2 linked regions of the Teredinibacter turnerae T7901 genome follow. The protein of the gene in region 2 binds, or shares a complex with, the protein of the main gene of each other region. Links are inferred from orthologs where the notes say so. Each region holds a gene or a part of one and is shown on either strand. Other genes may lie near its edges.

Region 1 (9,522 bases), 4.2 Mb from region 2 along the record:
AAAAATGAGCTAACTCCTTGTTATAAATAGAGAAACCAAAGTTGGCGCAGTTAGTGCTAAAACCATGCAGGCTCGTCGGACTGGTGATCGACCAAGCTCAAAAAAAAGACTTAAAAAGTAAAATTTGGAGGAAACACATGAAATTTTCTAAAAAGATCCTGGCAGGTGCTGTTGCAGCTTCTTTGGCAGTGAGCGCGTTCGCTCCTATGGCGAACGCTGAAATTTCTGCGTCTGCTGGGGTTGCCAGTACTTACTTGTGGCGTGGTCTTGACCTGGGTTCAGGTACGCCTGCGGTATCTGGCGATCTGTCATACAGTGCTGGCGGTTTCTACACCACTCTGTGGGGTTCATCAGGTGACACTGGCGCTGGTACGGAGTGGGATCTGGGTGCTGGCTATGGCGGTTCTGCTGGTATGTTCTCTTACGACGTTAGCGTATGGAACTACATGTACCCGAACGGCGGTACCATGGAAGATCAGTACGGCGACCTGACTGAAGTTATAGTCGCTTTGGGCTTGGGCCCTGTGTCTTTCTCCTGGTACGAAAATATTGCAACAGAAGGTGGTGACGAATCATACCGTTATTTCACTCTGGGTTACGCAACCGGGCCTTTCTCATTCATGATTGGTTCACACACTGGTGACGATAGCACTGAGTTTACCCACCTGGATATTTCCTACGCGTACAACGATAACTTGAGCTTCACCTTTAGCCAGGTTGTGGATCAAGACGAGGTTCTTCTTGCTGATGGTGATGGTGTGAAAGGTAAATCCATCGATGACGACCTGAAGTTCGTTGTTTCCTACAGCTTGCCTATCGAGTAAGTTTTGTTGGCCCGGTTGTTAGCGTGTTAACGGCCGGGCAAGCATATCTATCAAGCAGCGCCGACGCTGCATAAACCATTAGAGGAGCAGTCCAATGAAATTAATTACTGCCGTCATCAAGCCTTTTAAGCTGGACGCTGTTCGTGAGGCTTTATCAGAAATCGGTGTGCAAGGTATCACCGTGACCGAAGTGAAAGGTTTTGGTCGCCAGAAAGGCCACACTGAACTGTATCGCGGCGCAGAATACGTTGTTGATTTTCTGCCTAAAACCAAACTGGAAGTAGCAGTAGCCGACGACCAACTGGACTCTGTTGTTGAAGCTATCAGTAAAGCAGCTCACAGCGGAAAAATTGGCGATGGTAAAATCTTTGTATCCAGCCTCGACCAAGTTGTGCGCATCCGTACCGGTGAATCCGGTGAAGAAGCACTGTAACTCATAATTAGAAAAGAGATTAAAATTTCCGGAGATCTGGTATGGAAAATGTTCTTTATGAAATGCAGTACGCCATGGACACCTTTTATTTTTTGGTGTGTGGCGCGCTGGTAATGTGGATGGCTGCGGGTTTTGCGATGTTGGAATCCGGGCTTGTTCGCGCTAAAAATACAACAGAAATTCTTACAAAAAACGTCGCGCTTTTCGCTATCGCTTGCACCATGTACCTGATCTGCGGGTACGACTTTATGTACGGTGGTGGCTGGTTCTTAAGCGGTGTTACTACCGTTGCTGGTATGGACGACGCAGCTGTTGCTGGTGTTGTTAAAGGTGTTGCGGACTTTAATGCTGGCGTTGAAGATGCTGGCTTGCAATACTCTGGTGCTTCCGACTTCTTTTTCCAGGTAGTGTTTGTTGCTACTGCAATGTCTATTGTTTCCGGTGCCGTTGCTGAGCGTATGAAGCTCTGGGCATTCCTGGTATTCGCTGTTTTCATGACTGGCGTTATCTACCCGCTGGAAGGTGGCTGGACTTGGGGTGGCAATTCGGTATTTGGCCTGTACGAACTGAGCTATTCTGACTATGCAGGTTCCGGTATTGTTCACTTGGCCGGTGCCGCTGCTGCGCTTGCTGGTGTATTGGTACTTGGCCCACGCAAAGGCAAATACGGCCCTAACGGTGAAGTAAACGCGATTCCTGGTGCTAACCTGCCTCTGGCTGCGCTGGGTATGTTCATCCTCTGGATGGGATGGTTCGGCTTCAACGGTGGTTCCACGCTGCAATTGTCTGGCGTTGGCGTCGCTAACGAAGTGGCTAACGTGTTTGTTAATACCAATGCTGCTGCTTGTGGTGGTTTGATTGCTGCGCTCATCGTAGCTCGCATCATCTTCGGCAAAGCTGATCTGACTATGGCAATCAACGGCGCGTTGGCTGGCCTGGTTGCTATCACTGCAGAGCCTGCTGATCCCACTGCGCTGATGTCTACAATTATCGGTGCCGTAGGTGGTGTGCTGGTTGTCTTCGCTATCCTGTTCCTCGACAAACTGAAAATCGATGACCCCGTAGGTGCGATTTCTGTTCACGGTGTTGTTGGTATCTGGGGTATTTTCGCGGTGCTGATTTCTGACTCTGACGCCACCTTCGTTGGTCAGTTGGTGGGCATGTTAACCATCTTTGTATGGGTATTTGTTGCCAGCCTGGTTGTTTGGATCGCTATCAAAGCAATCATGGGCGTTCGTGTCAGCGAAGAGGAAGAATTCGACGGTGTCGACCTGTCCGAATGTGGTATGGAAGCTTACCCAGAGTTTTCGGGTACTTCAAAGTAAGTTCTTAATTCATCAGGTTGCCACAGCCTGAAATCCTGACCGGAGGCCTCAAAACCTCCGGTTTTTTTATGCCTGGAAAATACCTCCGCATCAATTATTTGAATTTCTTGTTACTGGGGCGCTTCTCGGTTAGCTTCTTATCCCAGCAGTGCTGGCGCAGGTTTCCCGTTGGCGCAATTATCCCCGCCATCGGCCCCTTCAGCTCATTGCGCCGATATCATCAACGGCGTACACGTTTTACAAGCCTTCGCATAAGGTGTAAATTTGCGAATTGGTCTGCCGGAACCCGGCTTAAACCCTATAATTAAAAATACGAATAAGGTGCTCGTAAGGAATTTCCCATGAAACTAATCACTGCAGTAATCAAACCTTTCAAGCTTGACGACGTCCGCAATGCGCTGTCGGAAATTGGTGTTCAGGGCATGACCGTAACGGAGGTGAAAGGGTTTGGTCGGCAAAAGGGGCACACGGAGTTATACCGTGGCGCTGAATATGTAATCGACTTTTTGCCCAAAGTAAAATTGGAGTTGGTGTTGGGTGACGATGTGGTCGATCAGGCTGTTGAAGCGATCACCAAGGCCGCACAAACTGGCAAAATTGGCGATGGCAAGATCTTCATCACCAACTGCGAAGACGTTATTCGCATTCGTACTGGCGAAACAGGCCCAGACGCGGTTTAATTTTTGTCGCAGCGCTGAGCCCGTTGGCGCTGCGAAATTTCCAGAACAGTAACGAAAATCACATAGTTTCTTCGAACCTCCTTTCTTTCTTGCACGATCAAAATAGCTCAATCGGCTATCAATCTTTCTCTTTTAGAACAAAAAAAACTAAAAAAATCTGTTTTAAAGAAATGACATTGAAATCACTCTGGACTATAAATTAGCGGAATTTCAATTGGCCTGTCCCATGGCGTTCTTGAGTGTTGCTTAATTCTTGAGGGTTTATTTATGACGGATGAAGAGTTGATTGAATCGGATGAGTCCGAGGATGATGGCGGCGTAGATTTGGGTGATGAGTATCTCGCCTCTGATGGGGTAAGTAGCAAGGAGGCGGAGCGCAGGCGGCTACAGGCGGAAGTCGAGGCGTTTCTAGCGAGCGGGGGGAAGATCAATCAGATACCTGCGAACGTTGTCGCCGACCCACCCAAGAAGCCGGAATCCAATTACGGCGGCCAACCGATCTAAATAGTCTACTTGAAGCAGCCGCGTTTAGCGGCTGTTTTTCTTTGCCCCTACAAATACTTGGGAAGTAAGCGATTGAGTACTTCTGCTATATAGCCCAAAAACAGCGTTCCCATGCTTGAGCGATAATAGTTTGGATCCTGGTTGCCAATGGCAAGCACCCCTAGCGGGGAGCCGTGCTGCAATATCGCAACGGCTGCACTACCAACCTGCGGTGCATCGTCGTCGAACAGGAACTGGCACTCTTTCACATCGAGGCCTCCACTGACTGTGTTCATCGACTTCAGGCGTTTGCCAATGTAGTCGCGGGCGTCGTACACGGACGCGATACGAGCGGCGCTGGCGGGCGTGCTGCTGTTGCCGAAGATGATCAGGCGGGTATAGTGGATCTGAAATTCTTTGTCGAAGCTGTAGTAGAGGGCGTCGACCAGATCGCCAAGATCATTGCATTCGAGCAAGGCCAGCACCAGCCGCTTGGTCTTGTCGAACAAGCGGTCGTTCTCACGGGCGTTATCCAGTAACTGGCTGAGACGGTGGCGCATATCCATATTGCGCTCGCGGAGCACCGCGACCTGGCGTTCCACCAGCGAAACGGCCTTGCCGCTTTCATGTGGAAGTTGAAGCTCGCTGAGCAAATCGAGATGCCGATTAAAAAAATCGAGATTGGTTTTTAAGTAGTGGGCGACCTGCTTTTCGGTGAGGCGCTCTTTTTTATCCGTAATGGACTCGCTCATAGTTTAACCTGTCCATGAAATACAGCTTTGGCTGGCCCCGTCATCATAACAGGCTTTTCTGCGCCCTCCCATGTGATGCTGAGGCTGCCGCCGGGGAGATGAACTGCAACTGTAGTGTCGAGCAACCCGCGGACAATGCCGCTGACGACTGCAGCGCAGGCTCCAGTGCCGCACGCAAGCGTTTCTCCAACGCCGCGTTCAAACACCCGGAGTTTAACTTCTTGGCGGGAAATTAATTCCATAAAGCCGGCGTTGACTCGGTTTGGAAATTGCGCATGAGTTTCAATTTGTGCCCCCAGTGTTTTTACCGGGAAGCTGGCCAGGTTATCCACGAGCGTGACCGCGTGCGGATTACCCATGGAAACGGCGCTGATAGTAATTTCCATGTTGTCCAGCTGGAGCGGATATTCGGGCTGCTCGTGCGGTGTCACAAACGGAATTTGCGCGGGCGCCAGCACAGGTACACCCATATTGACCGTGACCTGGTTGTCGTCAAGCACATGCAGCCGCAACAGCCCCGCTGCCGTCTCCACAACAATGTCTGACTTCGCTGTCAGTTGTCGCTGCCGCACAAATACCGCAAAACAGCGAGCGCCGTTGCCACAGTTTTCTACTTCGCTGCCGTCGTTATTGAATATACGGTAACGGAAGTCTGCGTCTGGATTGTCTGGAGACTCAACAACCAGTACCTGGTCGCAACCGACACCAAAATGGCGGTCAGCCAACTTGCGGGCGCGCTCGGGTGTTATGGTGACTTTCTGGCTGATAGCATCGATCATGACAAAATCGTTGCCCAGACCATGCATTTTGGTGAACCGCAAACGCATCAGCTAGGGTCCTCGCTACCTAATAGCTGCTCACCGCGAACCAAATCGGCAAAGGTTTCGCGGGCGCGAATAAGGTGATGTTTGTCGCCGTCGACCATGATTTCGGCAGCTCGGGTACGGCTGTTGTAATTGGAGCTCATGGTAAACCCGTACGCGCCACTGGACATTAGAGCAAGTACGCTGCCTTCGTGGAGCGCTAATGCGCGATCCTTGGCCAGCCAGTCTCCGGTTTCGCACACAGGCCCAACCAGATCCCATTGCTGGGTGGGTTCGCTTTCTTCGGGCGCAATCACCGGAAGTACGCGCTGCCAAGCCTGGTAAAGCGAGGGGCGGATGTTATCGTTCATCGCAGCATCAATTATTGCGAAATTTTTGTGCTCAGTTGGCTTTAAGTAAAGCACTCGGGTGAGTAGTACGCCGGCGTTCGCGACGATTGAGCGCCCGGGCTCGAACATCAGTGCGACCGCGCGATCACCGAGTTTGGCAATAACCTGCCCGACATAGTCTGCGGGCGAAGGGGGTTGCTCGTTGTTATAGGTTACGCCCAGGCCGCCACCGAGATCCAGATGGCGGATAGTGATGCCTTCTTCCGCGAGCTGATCCATCAGCGCCAGGACACGGTCCAGTGCATCCATAAACGGGGCTAGCTGAGTTAACTGGGAACCGATATGACAATCGATCCCAACCACGTCGATCCCATCCAGGCTGGCCGCCCGACGGTAGACGTCAAGTGCTGTCTGAATATCAACGCCAAATTTGTTTTCTTTCAGGCCGGTGGAAATATAAGGGTGGGTGTTGGCATCCACGTCCGGGTTAACCCGCAGGGATACACGTGCCGTAGTACCCATCGCTTGCGCAACCTGCGCAAGTGTTTCCAGTTCCGCTGCCGATTCCACGTTAAAGCAGGCAATCTGCTGTTGCAGCGCGAAGCGCATCTCCTCAGCTTTTTTACCTACACCGGAGAAAATCACACGATCGGCGCTACCGCCGGCGGCGAGTACCCGCTGAAGCTCACCCTGAGAAACGATATCAAAGCCCGCGCCTTGTTGCGCAAGCACCTGAAGCACCGCGAGGCTCGAGTTAGCCTTGACTGCGTAACAGATCATACCAGGGTGCGCGCCGAGCGCACTGGCGTAGGCCTGGTAGGATTGTTCAATGGATGCGCGGCTGTACACGTAGCAGGGCGTGTCGTAAGTATCGGCGATAGCGGAGAGTGTACAACCCTCCACCGTGAGCTGATTATCGTTGTAACTGAAGTGCGCCATGGTATCTATTTATTCCTGAGCCGATGCGTTGCTTGTATTGGTGACTTCACTGGTGGAGCTTGCTGGGGCCTCGTCAGGTTTATCTGGAAGTCGTAACGGGCCGCTCTGACCGCAAGCCAGAAGCGTGCTAGTGGTTGCTGCCAACAGGACGAAACGAGTCCAGGCGGCGAAACGGTCAAGCATGGTTGGGCTCCCTGTGCCAGATTGCTAAAACAGGCGAGTATATAACGGATCGCGGTATCCGCCTAACTCAATCACCGCGAGAAAGCAGGTGCCAAGGGTAATCCGGAATTCCACTGGAAAACGCATAAACGCTTAGCGGAAAGTCTATTTGAAAACGCGACGGCTCAAAGCCCTGCGAGCTTATCGGTAACTTGCAAGCGGTTCTTCGCCGAAATGTTTGATTAAGAGGAGGGGCGTGGTATCACTTCGTTTAAGACTGTTACATTTTTTTGGGTTGGGAGTGGCCGCTAAAGCGGGCGGCCAACCATCCTTACTCAGACATGAGGTTTGTTCGCTTACAGGTAGTTGCCAAGGTCCTCTTCCATGATTTTACGGGGCGCGCCGGCATTTTCGACTTGCTGGGTTTTGGTTTTACAGTCGCGCGCGCGTGCGGCATCTGCATAGGCATTGTGAGCGAGAACATACCCGACAGTAGCGACTGTCTCCACGACTAGTTGACGTCCTATCGCAAACAGCACAGCTTTACATTCGTCGCCCCCGCATTCGCCAACTGTTGCTGGCAGGTTTCCCCCACTGCGGTCTTGCAGTATCACCAGCCCTTGGCCGGGTGTTGGATCGGGTGCAAGTGTCGCATAGGCCGTCGCTGTGCCGCACTCTTGGTCAACTATGACTCGGGTTTTCGGTGATACAAAAACGCATGCGTTGAGCGTTGGTAACGCAGCTAAAGCCAGGAAGAGTTTTTTCATTGTAAAGCCCTCTGTAGCGCTTACCGCTAGTGTACACACAGGAGCGAGTCGAGAGGGGCGGCCGCAACAGTCTGTTACAGAGAGGCCTGTTAGTGCGCAGTCGGTTATCCAGTGTTGAGGGACTGCAATTCAGCCTCGATCAAAAACAGCTCATCGAGCGATGGCTGCCAGCCAAAATTTTTAAGGACGACGCGATTTTTTTTCACTGCGACGCCCTCTTGTTCAAGGTGGGCCGATTGGCGACGTGCGGTTTCACTCGCCTCCGGAAACGCCAATTGTCCATTGGAGCGCAACACACGGAACCAGGGTAGAGGCGTTGGCGACATGCCAAGCACGCGCCCCACCAGTCTAGCGCGGCCGGGGAGCCCGGCAAGTTGGGCGATCTGTCCGTAACTGGCAACCTTGCCTTTTGGAATTAATCGTACACAGAAAAAAATAGCCGAGTGAGACGCGTTTTCGTTAGACAAGGTAACTCCCGTTATTGTGCCGCCATAAAAATGGCTTATGTCGCAAAAAATAGTTTAAACGCATACAAGTTTGTTTGGTGATTTTTTATGGCGTAAATTTGTGTATATAAAGTTGACAGTGCAGTCGGCGCCTGGATGTACCGTTGCGTCTAAAATAACCCTATTTCCACCAATTGGGGTAATAAATTTCCTATTGGATAATGTAAAATAATTCGCCATCTAAATTAATAATAAAAAAACGTCAATCATATTTTAATTTCAAGATATTACACTCCTGTTTTTCACATTTCTTAAGTTCAAAAATATTCCTTAATTTCGTAATTTGATCACGGGAATAGTAGCGCTATTTGTTAGTCTGCTTTCGCCAAAGGGCAGTCGCCCTTTGGCTTACCAATTGATGGAATATCTAAACAAGGAAATAGTTATGAAAATTAAACAATTCGCAGTTGGCTGTTTGGTCGCTTTATTGGGGGCTGGCGCGGCCTCCGACGTGTTTGCTGCTTCGGAGGTGATTTCAGCTGAAATTTTTAACGATGTAGAAACCGAATGGAGAGAAGCGGTCACTGGCAGCGCAGATGCAAATTTTTCAGTAATAAATAAGCATTTGCGGGTGGAAGTGCAGACTCCAGGCGATCTATGTGAAGATGTCATCTACTACCTGCCGAATCAACCAACCCAGGGTGGTCTGCTCGAGTTTTATTTTTCGGCGTGGTCGGACACTGAGGGCGCTGAGGTAAAAGTTGTTTTTTTTGATGAGGAGGAGGCTGATATAGTTTACGGTCATAGCTATGTGTTAACTTCAGAGTCATCATACTATCGATTCTTTGGTGAGCCTGCTGACTATGTCTGGGGCGATAGCGTTAAGATACAGTTTTGCTTCGGTGGCGGCGTTCCTTCGGTTATACACATCGACGATATTGTTTATGCTTTTGAACTGGACCCCTGGAATTGGAATATTGATACGATTGTCTCTCTTCGAGGACTTGAGCCTACCTATGAGAGTATGGCCAAGACGAGCGAGGTTGTCGCTGCTGCCAAGCGCAATCGCGCCAAACTTGCAATTGGTATTCAGGGCCGTGACTTGATTGACGATGGGAGCCCGGAAAAAAACGCCTTTTTAACCTATTTAGCTGAACTAGTGGCCGATAGTGATATTGAATTGTGGAACAATGGTTGGAATGGCTTTCGCTCTGGCGCGCAGACAGAGTACGACGGCACCCCAAAAAAACATCAGCGTGAGTCCATTTTGGATACCAATACGCTGGCTAAAGCCAAGTTAGGATTGGAGTTTAAAACGTTCGGTGCTCCGTACGCACGCAACGATCAAACTACATGCGATGTTATTGAGCAATTTAGCACAATGCCGATCATGCTAATGCCAAAGGAGTGTGACGATCATGGGGATTACGAGATTCGGTTGACTAACAAGATTGGGATTGGGGAACTTCAAAACGAAGTGGATTTCGGCTATTTTTTAACGCAGTACTTTGATACGGTTTATCACACGCCAGATCATATTGTAATTGATGGTGATATA
Region 2 (9,326 bases):
TTCAAGAACATGAACGATGCGCTTGGCTTTACCGTTCAGGAAGGTATGGAGAAGTACCGTTGGGATAGCAACACACAGACCCAGTACGGTAGTTACCAGTGCACCGGAAATACCGCCAGCCATTGCTTTAGGATCGCCAGCACCGTAAATGGTAATCGCCTGGAAGGTCACGATCATACCGGTAACCGTACCCAGCAGACCCAGCAGTGGCGCAACCATCGAGATGATTTTCAGCAGGTTCAAGCCGGATTCGATGCGCGGCAGCTCTTTCAGAGTTGCTTCTTCGAGTTTCAGCTCCAGAGTTTCGGTGTCTGCGCCTTTGTTCTCTTCGGCAACTTTCAGTACGCGACCCAGTGGGTTGTCGGTAGACGCAGTATTTGATTTCAACTGACGACTAACTTTCGCGCCCATAGCACTCAGTACAACGAAACGGAACAATGCCAGCAGAATCGCGAACACACCAACGCCAGTGATGATGTAGCCCACCAGCTTACCTTGGTGCCAGCGCTCAACAATGGAAGGACTGTTGATCAACGCAGAAAGCAGGGTTCCGCCAGCAGGACCTGTTGGGTCGATACCCACTTTAGTGAAGCCGCTGGTTGCCTGTTGAATAGCTGCAGCGCCTTTCATGTGGTCGCCTGGTTGGCGAGGCAATTCGTTGAGACTGCCGCTTTTCACGTCGTAAGTCAGGTATTTACCGTCTGAGAGCAGGTTGTAATTACCGATGCGCACAACTTCACGCTCAGCTTTGTTACCTGCAGGATCGGAGACAACGGAGTTAAATTTAACAACTTTGCCACCTTCAACGGTTTCACGCTGTAGCTCGTACCACAGACGCTCGATTTCTTCGATAGAAGGCAGTTTGGTTTCGCTGTTCATCTTCTCGATCAGCTCAGAGATGAACTGTGTGCGTCCGGGGTACTGAACGCTCACGATCGAAGAATCCAACGCTGCGCGCAGGTCGCCCGCAGTAGAGGTCAGGTGACCAAACAGTTCTTTCAGCGAACCCAGACGGTCATCCAGTTGTTGACGAGCAGCTTGTACGTCCTGCTCACGCTCTTTGTGCTGTTGCTCCAGACGCGCAGAGCGGTCTTCTTCAGCTTTTTTGGTGGCTTCAGCCTGAGCCAGCATGTTGGCCTGGTTAGCACGTTGCTTACGGAATTGTGCTTCGCGTTGACGATTTTCTTTGTTCTCTGCGATCTGGCTGTTTTTAACCATTTGCAGAAGTTCGTCGAGAGATGCAGCCTTGTCTTGTGCCATTACAGAACCAGACAGCGCAATTGCACCAGCAGCGGCAACAGCCACTATTGCTTTTTTAAGATTCATTTTCATTGTGCAGCCTCCGGAGCCAGAATTGGCAACTCCATAACATCAATAGACGCTTGCTTCTTAGCAATGCGAATGCCTTTGAGGATGGCCGCGCGGTAGGCACCTGCGTCCAACTCAACCCAGGCGCGTTGACGCTGATCCCAGGCTCCGGACAGTTTGGTGTCGGTTGTTTGATACATCAGAGCGATGCGGCCAACAGCCAGAATATTTACCTGACGCTCTTGACCACCCACTTCAAGGGTGTCGACATAGGTGTCGATCTTACGGCCGTATTCTGCTTCGATGTTGTAGGCTTCAAGCACCTGACGGAATTTCTCAGCAACTGAGATGTCAGCGCGGTCCTGGTTGTCGCGCAGTGTCTCAACACGCTTCAGACGCTCTTCCATGTGGAAAGGTACGTCCAAGTTTACGAACTGCTCAAGACCTTCGAGCATACGCAGGATGAGGGGCTGAATTTGACGTTCGATCACCGTGACCTGATCAATAGAAGTGTTCAGATCTTCAAGTACTTTGAGCTGGCTGGCCAACTGCTTTTCCAGCTGGCTGTTGTAAACGCGCAGGCCTTCGATTTCTTTGTTGACTGTTTTGTACTTTTGTAACAGGTCAGAAGTTTCCTCGGCCAACTTGTCGATTTTCTTCTGCGATTGAACGCCTGCAGTGGTCTTAGCTTGACCAACCTGCATGATCGCGTCCAGGGTTTTATCTGCGTGGGCGGTGCCAACCAGGAGCGCGCCAGCAGAAAGAACTGTGGTTAGAGCCACAGCTTTGATTCGCTGCTTCTTCATATATCCCCCAACTCGGGTGCTTGCATTGAAAAGGTTGCGACCGGACTAAGCGCGGAGCTTTGTGTCCAGAATGTAAAAATTAAAGGTTTGAGACTTGGTGATCGTCAAAGTTCGGCATTTTAATAAGACAGCTCACCAACATTCAAACACAAATAAAAAACGCACAGATTCAGTTGCGCAATGTATAACCAAAGGTAACACCCGAAACTGTAACTCAGTGAAACAGGTAACACTTCGGTAACACACGCTCACTAATTAGTCGGCGCGCCAATACACTAATTGCTCACAGTTTAGACTGTGCATCAGTGCAATCCAGCTCCCTCACCGGCGCTCCAAGACTAAAAAGGAATACGCGTAGGGGTTTCCAGAATCCGCTTCGTGCCGTTCGGCGCTCAGCTGTTGCCATCGACTCCTGTCGAACTCTGGAAAATAGGCGTCTCCAACAACGTCAGCGTGAACTTCGGTCAGATAGAGACGGTCTGCTTGCGGCAACATTTGGCGATAAAATTCTGCACCGCCAATTACCATAATTTGTTTTACCTGAGTTTGCGTGGCAACGTCGCGCGCGAGTACCAATGCATCCTCAAGGCTGTGACACACGTCTACCCCTTCAGCCTGCCATGTGGGGTTGCGAGTAACCACAATATTTGTGCGGCCAGGTAGAGGGCGCCCGATAGAATCGAACGTTTTGCGCCCCATGACTATAGGATGCCCCATCGTCACCCGCTTAAAATAAGCTAAATCTTTAGGCAATCGCCAGGGCAAACCATTGTCCCGCCCAATCACACCATTTGCGGCAACCCCGACAACCAGCGCAATACTAATTTCGTCACTCACGGTCATTCAGCTACACCGAAATCGGCGCTGCAATATGCGGGTGCGCCTGGTAGTTCTGAAGTTCGAAATCGTCGAAGCAAAAGCCAAAAATATCCTTGACCGCCGGGTTAATCGCCATAGTCGGCAGAGGCAAAGGTTGCCGTTGTAACTGTGTATCTACCTGTTCCAGGTGGTTGAGGTAGAGATGGGCATCGCCAAAAGTATGGACAAAATCCCCTGGTGCCAGTCCAGTGACCTGCGCGATCATCATGGTCAAAAGTGCGTAGGAAGCAATATTGAATGGAACACCTAAAAATATATCGGCACTGCGCTGGTACAACTGACAGGAAAGCCTGCCTTCCAAAACATAAAATTGAAAAAGCGTGTGGCACGGTGGCAACGCCATTTTTCCGTTGCGCACATTGTCCTGCGGCGAGATTGATTCGTCCGGCAGAAGTGCGGGATTCCAAGCTGAAATAATGAGTCTGCGAGAATCGGGCTTATGTTTTATTTGCTCGATTAACTGACTGATTTGATCGAGCGTTTCTCCATTCTGCGCGGGCCAGCTGCGCCATTGCGCACCGTAAATCGGGCCCAGATCACCGGACTCTGTCGCCCAGGCATCCCAAATTTTTACACCGTTATTATTTAAATACGCGATGTTGGTTTCGCCGTTCAGAAACCACAGCAGTTCATGTATTATCGATTTAAGGTGGCATTTTTTCGTAGTCACCAGGGGAAAGCCCTGACTTAAATCAAACCGCATTTGATAACCGAAAACGCTGACTGTTCCGGTGCCGGTTCTGTCTTCTTTTCGTACACCGTTATCGCGAACGTGTCGCATTAACTCAAGATATTGCTTCACACCTTAACCTTTTTTAGAGCCGTTCGCGCGCGGATCAGGCGCTTTTTCCGCATACGCGGGGTGCCTGTAAGCATAGAAGAAAATCAGCGCACCGATAATAATCATCGGCAAACTCAGCTCTTGTCCACGCGTCAGCCAGCCGAACATATCAAATCCGATATGAGCGTCCGGTTCGCGCACAAACTCCACAGCAAAGCGGAAACAGCCGTACAAAATCAAAAACAGTGACGCCACCGCAGCGCGCGGTCGCGGCTTGGATGAAAACCAAAACAGCACTGCGAACAACACCAAGCCTTCGAGGGCTGCCTGATACAGCTGCGATGGATGGCGGGCCACTCCCGGGTCTTTCGGAAACACCATGCCAATCGGCAAGGTCGTCACGCGGCCCCAGAGTTCTTGCCCGATGAAATTACCGATCCGCCCTAAGCCTAGCCCAATAGGCACAAGCGGCGCGACAAAGTCCATAAGATCGAGAAATCGGACCTGCATTTTTCGCGCGTAGAGCATCATCGCCAGGATCACACCAAGCAACCCGCCATGAAATGACATTCCGCCTTCCCAAACCCGGAACAGCCACAGTGGGTCATCCAGAAAGGCGCCAAAATTGTAGAAGAACACATAGCCACAACGGCCACCAAGTACCACCCCCATGGCCACGTAAAACACCAGATCTTCGAGCCACGACTTATGCACGACATTGTGCGGCTTACCTGCACGATAGGTACCGACCGCCCAGCACAGAATAAAGCCGAACAAATACATCAAACCGTACCAGTGAATATCCGGCAGGTTGATGGTTTTTCCGAAGACGGTAACGGAGCCGAGAGAGAGTGCGACGGGATCGATTTCCGGGTACTTAAGCATGCCTCATCCGCGGGAGGAGAATTTTTCGAGGGCCGATCATATCAGAGGCAGATGACGATGTGTTGTAAAAAGCGTAATCTCAGGTGTCATCCCCAAGCGGGCGAACAATACGGGTAAGACCGGTATTGCGGAAGGTTGCGTCGATAACCCGGTTGATAGACTCGGTATCCGGCAGCCGCATCACTTCGCTCAATAAGCGCTCCGCCTGCTCCAGAGTCACACTGCGCACCACCGATTTTACCTTGAGCAAATTGGTGGCACTCATGGACAGCACATCGTATCCCATTGCCATTAGCAGGAGCGCGGCCGCCGGATCGCCAGCCAGCTCACCACAGATACTCACCGGCACCCCCTGACTGTGGGAGTCCACTACGATCGCTCGCAAAGCCCGCAACACCGCGGGGTGTAATGAGTGATACAAATCGGCGACGCGCGGATTATTGCGATCCACCGCAAGCAAATACTGTGTTAGATCGTTAGAACCTACGGAGAGAAAATCGACGCGTGCGGCAAAATCTTTCGCCTGGTATACCGCGCCGGGAACTTCGATCATAACCCCAAACGGCGGCATTTCGATTTGAAACCCCTCCTCCAGCAACTCGTCGTAAGCGCGATAAAGCAGCATTTGCGCGATTTCCAGTTCGGCGACGTTGCTCACCATCGGCACCATGATGCGCAGGTTGTTCAAACCCTCACTGGCTTTGAGCATCGCGCGAATCTGCACCAAAAATATTTCCGGGTGATCCAGCGTTACGCGAATGCCGCGCCAGCCCAGAAACGGGTTTTCCTCTTCGATGGGGAAATACGGCAGGGATTTATCGCCACCCACATCGAGCGTGCGCATAGTGACCGTATGCGGCGCAAATGCCTGTAGTTGATCGCGGTAGGTTTGCCGCTGCTCTTCCTCGCTGGGAAAACGGTCGCGCAACATAAACGGTATTTCGGTGCGGTAGAGGCCTACCCCTTCGGCGCCCCGCTCCAGGGAAATCATTGCATCGGCCATCAAACCAGTGTTGACCCACAGAGCCACCCGATGGTGATCCACGGTTTCGCAGGGCAGATCTTTGAGCGCTTCGAGGCCTGCAACCAGTTGCACGTCCTCATCTACAATAACCTGATACTGGGCGCGCAGGCCATCGCTAGGGTCGCTGTACACAGAGCCGCGATAGCCATCGACGATCAGCTCGCGCCCGTCCAGATGAGTAAACGGGAGATCCACCGCGCCCATCACTGTGGGAATCCCGATAGAACGCGCAAGGATCGCGATATGTGAGTTACTGGAGCCGCGCGTCGATACAATCCCCGCAAGCTTGCCTGGCGGCACTTCCGCCAGCACAGATGCAGACAGATCTTCCCCGACAAGGATGGTATTATCCGGATAGACCCGCTCTTTGCGCGACGACTCCTGCAAACAGGCAAGCACCCGGCAGCCGAGATCCCGCACATCCGAGGCGCGCTCGCGCAAATAGGGATCGTGCATGCTTGAAAACGTTTTTACGTGCTCGAGAATAACCGAGCTCCAGGCGTAGGGCGCAGCAAAGCCCTGGGATATCTTTTCGGTAACTTCCTGGGCCAGCGAAGTGTCTTCCAACATGCCGATATAGGCGTCAAACAACACCCGTTCTTCCCGGTTTAAGCGACTTTCCAATTCGCTGGCCAGACGCCGCACATCGGCGCGCACCAGTGACAGCCCCTGCTGAAAAAACTCCAGCTCAGCATCGACGGACTCACAGGTTTGACATGGCACCGAATTGAGATCGGCAACTGGCGAAGCCACCACGCAGACGCCGATCGCGACGCCGGACGCCCCCGGTACGCCGTTGAAGCGCACCTCGGTTTTTTTACCCATCCCGCGCAAAGCGCCGGTGGCTTCCGCATGGGCAATTACCGCAGCAAGCTGTGCCGACATAGTGACCAGAAATGCTTCCTCACCTTCATCGAACTTGCGTTTTTCGCGCTGCTGGATCACCAGTACGCCGAGAATCTGGCGGTGATGAATAATGGGCACACCGAGAAAGGAGCTGAAGCGCTCTTCACCGGTTTCAGGAAAATACTGGTAGCGCGGATGACTCTCCGCATCGTCGAGGTTGAGCGGTTCTTCGCGGGATGCGACATGCCCCACCAAACCCTCTTTCTCAGAAAGCTTTACCCGGCGCACCGCACTCTTGTGCAGACCTTCCGTCGCCATCAACACGAACTGACGCTCGTTGTCGCGCAGATAAACCGAACAAACTTCGGTTTTCATCGCCTGCTTAACCCGGGTAACAATGATTTCCAACACTGAATTCAGATCCGCAGCGGCGTTGACCTCCTGGACAATACTGCGCAACGAATTCAGCATAGCGACTCCCCATCTACCAGCGGCAAACCGCTCAGCAGGCTGTTGTGCGGCGCTACCAGTTCCTTGAGCGCACGGCGGTAGACTTCTCGTTTAAACGAAACCACTTTGGACAGCGGATACCAATAGCTCACCCAGCGCCACTCATCAAACTCCGGCGGGCCGCCGCCGATCAGGTCGACAGCGGAATCTTCAGCCAGCATTTTTAACAAAAACCATTTTTGTTTTTGACCAACACATCGCGGCTCTTTTTGCCGAACCAGCTTCTGCGGCAGACGATAACGCAACCACCCCTGAGTGACCGCGAGGATTTCAACATCCTCGGCCTTAAGACCCACCTCTTCCTGTAACTCTCGATAGAGGGCCTGCTCTGCCGACTCGGATTCTTTGATCCCACCCTGTGGAAATTGCCAGGCATCCTGTCCGCCAACGCGACGCGCCCACAGCACCCGGCCGCTGCCGTCAGCCAGAATAATTCCCACGTTGGGGCGGAATCCGTCGGTGTCGATCACAGATAACCTCGCAATTAAATAGTTGTTATAATCCCTATTGTTTCACAAACCCGGGGTTGTGAACACTCATGGCAGATTGCCCTCGCACAGCCATCCACCCCCTCCGCCTTTTGGATACCCATCTCTTGAGTTTAGCAATATTTGACCTCGACAATACCCTGATTGGCGGCGACAGCGACCATGCCTGGGGCGAATTTCTGGTAGCTGAAAAAATCGTCGATGCCGACACACACAGCCGCACCAACGACCGATTCTACGAGGACTACAAGCGCGGCACTCTGGATATTCACGCCTATCTGCGATTTGCGCTTGCGCCCCTAAAACAGTACAACATGACTGAGCTGGACGAGTTGCACCAGCGCTTTTTTGCTGCCTGTATACGCCCGCTGTGGCTGCCCAAGGCCGAAGCGCTCATTGCAAGCCACCGCCAGCAAGGGCACCGGCTGCTGGTTATCACAGCCACTAACCGGTTTATCACCGCACCCATTGTTGCCGCTCTCGGAATAGACGATCTGCTGGCAAGCGATGCGGAAATTGTGGACAACCGCTACACCGGCGAGCCGAGCGGTATTCCCTGTTTTCAGCAAGGTAAAGTAGCGCGTTTGAAAAATTGGCTTGCCGAAACCGGGGAAACGCTGGCCAACAGTTATTTTTACAGCGATTCTGCCAACGACTTGCCCTTGCTCCAAGTTGTCGATCAGCCGGTTGCCGTCGACCCGGACGAACGCCTCCGTGCCTTCGCCGAACAGCACCAATGGCCAATTTTATCTTTGCGCTGAGCCGCGCACGAACCCCACATTGAGGTTAAGTATGGATACCCGAATCTTGTCCGCCTGCTGTCTCAGTTTGTGCTGCTGGTTGAGCGCCTGCCAACAAAAATCGAACGAACCTGCTGAACAAGCGACGCCGACACCACAGGCAACCGGTGTTGACATGTCGGAGCAAAACAAAACTTACTGGGACACAGGGAGCCATGCGCTAGCGTCCTCACTCAACGCTGCGCAAAAACTACAGGCACTGATACGCGCCTTCCTCGCCAACCCCAGCGGCGATTCGCTGGCCGCAGCGCAGGAGCAATGGATTCATACGGAATCTGCCTGGCAGAGCTTCTTTTTTTACTCCCAATGGCCAGTCACACTGACGGACGTTTACGCCCCCCTGTCGCCACTGCTATTCAACATAGGCGCGCGCCCGATCCAACCGGGATACCTGGACTACGTTGGGCCCTACCCTTACGCTGGCCTCGTGCACGATATCAGCGTGCCTCTTTCTGCTGAGAGCCTCGAAGAGCAACACGGTATGATGGACGCGGAAGCGGCGGCGCTGGGCATCTACGCCATTGAGTTTATGCTGTTTGGCGAACAGAACACGCGACCAAGCAGCGACTATCAGCCCGCAACAACCCTGACATCTGCCCAGCGGGAGCAGGGCTTCCAGCAGGCCATCGAGTTGCCCGCCAACCGGCGCCGCGAATTACTCAACCTGCAAACGGACCTGCTGGTTGCGCATTTGACCGCATTGCAAACCCTGTGGAATGACGACAGTAAGAACAGCATTCGCAGTCATTGGCAGCGCATGTCGAATGATGCGCAACAGGTCGCAATGCTTAGCAACCTTGAGCGTACCACCACACATCTGCTGCTGGAAATTGCCCGAGCGACCCCCAATGCACAGCCTGCTGAACCAATCGACGGCAAACCGCTGTCGCCCTCCGCGCTCGCACAAGCGGTCAGCTCATTAAAAATTGCCAGCGCCTGGCTCGTTGACCCAGAGCCCATCGACGCCCGCGCCTGCTTCGACAACGTCGCCACCCAGCT

The links.
Region 1: the proteins of TERTU_RS01605 (region 2) and dapF are in contact, whole or in part, in a solved structure (PDB 5YGU), measured with the Escherichia coli proteins. The link is inferred for Teredinibacter turnerae T7901 from one-to-one orthologs.

Annotation. Positions count from the first base shown.
Region 1 is NC_012997.1:4,613,499-4,623,020, reverse strand. Bases 3,410-6,408 are described here. They hold dapF (diaminopimelate epimerase), read right to left. Parts: upstream 5,325-6,408; coding sequence 4,494-5,324; downstream 3,410-4,493. Other genes in these bases: lysA (diaminopimelate decarboxylase), read right to left, coding at 5,324-6,408; TERTU_RS18535 (DUF484 family protein), read right to left, coding at 3,814-4,497; TERTU_RS18540 (hypothetical protein), read left to right, coding at 3,530-3,766. In the rest of the region: TERTU_RS18560 (TorF family putative porin), read left to right, coding at 138-824; glnK (P-II family nitrogen regulator), read left to right, coding at 919-1,257; TERTU_RS18550 (ammonium transporter), read left to right, coding at 1,299-2,582; TERTU_RS18545 (P-II family nitrogen regulator), read left to right, coding at 2,924-3,262; more of lysA, read right to left, coding at 6,409-6,589; LPS translocon maturation chaperone LptM, read right to left, coding at 6,599-6,772; TERTU_RS18520 (hypothetical protein), read right to left, coding at 7,108-7,518; TERTU_RS18515 (MGMT family protein), read right to left, coding at 7,623-7,985; TERTU_RS18510 (polysaccharide deacetylase family protein), read left to right, coding at 8,368-9,522. UniProt on the Escherichia coli protein: Involved in the succinylase branch of the L-lysine biosynthesis and in the biosynthesis of the pentapeptide incorporated in the peptidoglycan moiety. Catalyzes the stereoinversion of LL-2,6-diaminopimelate (L,L-DAP) to meso-diaminopimelate (meso-DAP).
Region 2 is NC_012997.1:377,896-387,221, reverse strand. Bases 5,752-8,554 are described here. They hold TERTU_RS01605 (RNA pyrophosphohydrolase), read right to left. Parts: upstream 7,510-8,554; coding sequence 6,994-7,509; downstream 5,752-6,993. Other genes in these bases: TERTU_RS01595 (imelysin family protein), read left to right, coding at 8,320-8,554; TERTU_RS01600 (histidinol-phosphatase), read left to right, coding at 7,635-8,288; ptsP (phosphoenolpyruvate--protein phosphotransferase), read right to left, coding at 5,752-7,000. Outside these bases: TERTU_RS01635 (MotA/TolQ/ExbB proton channel family protein), read right to left, coding at 1-1,332; TERTU_RS01630 (DUF3450 domain-containing protein), read right to left, coding at 1,329-2,114; folA (type 3 dihydrofolate reductase), read right to left, coding at 2,436-2,957; TERTU_RS01620 (thymidylate synthase), read right to left, coding at 2,962-3,795; lgt (prolipoprotein diacylglyceryl transferase), read right to left, coding at 3,799-4,659; more of ptsP, read right to left, coding at 4,739-5,751; more of TERTU_RS01595, read left to right, coding at 8,555-9,326. UniProt on the Escherichia coli protein: Master regulator of 5'-end-dependent mRNA decay.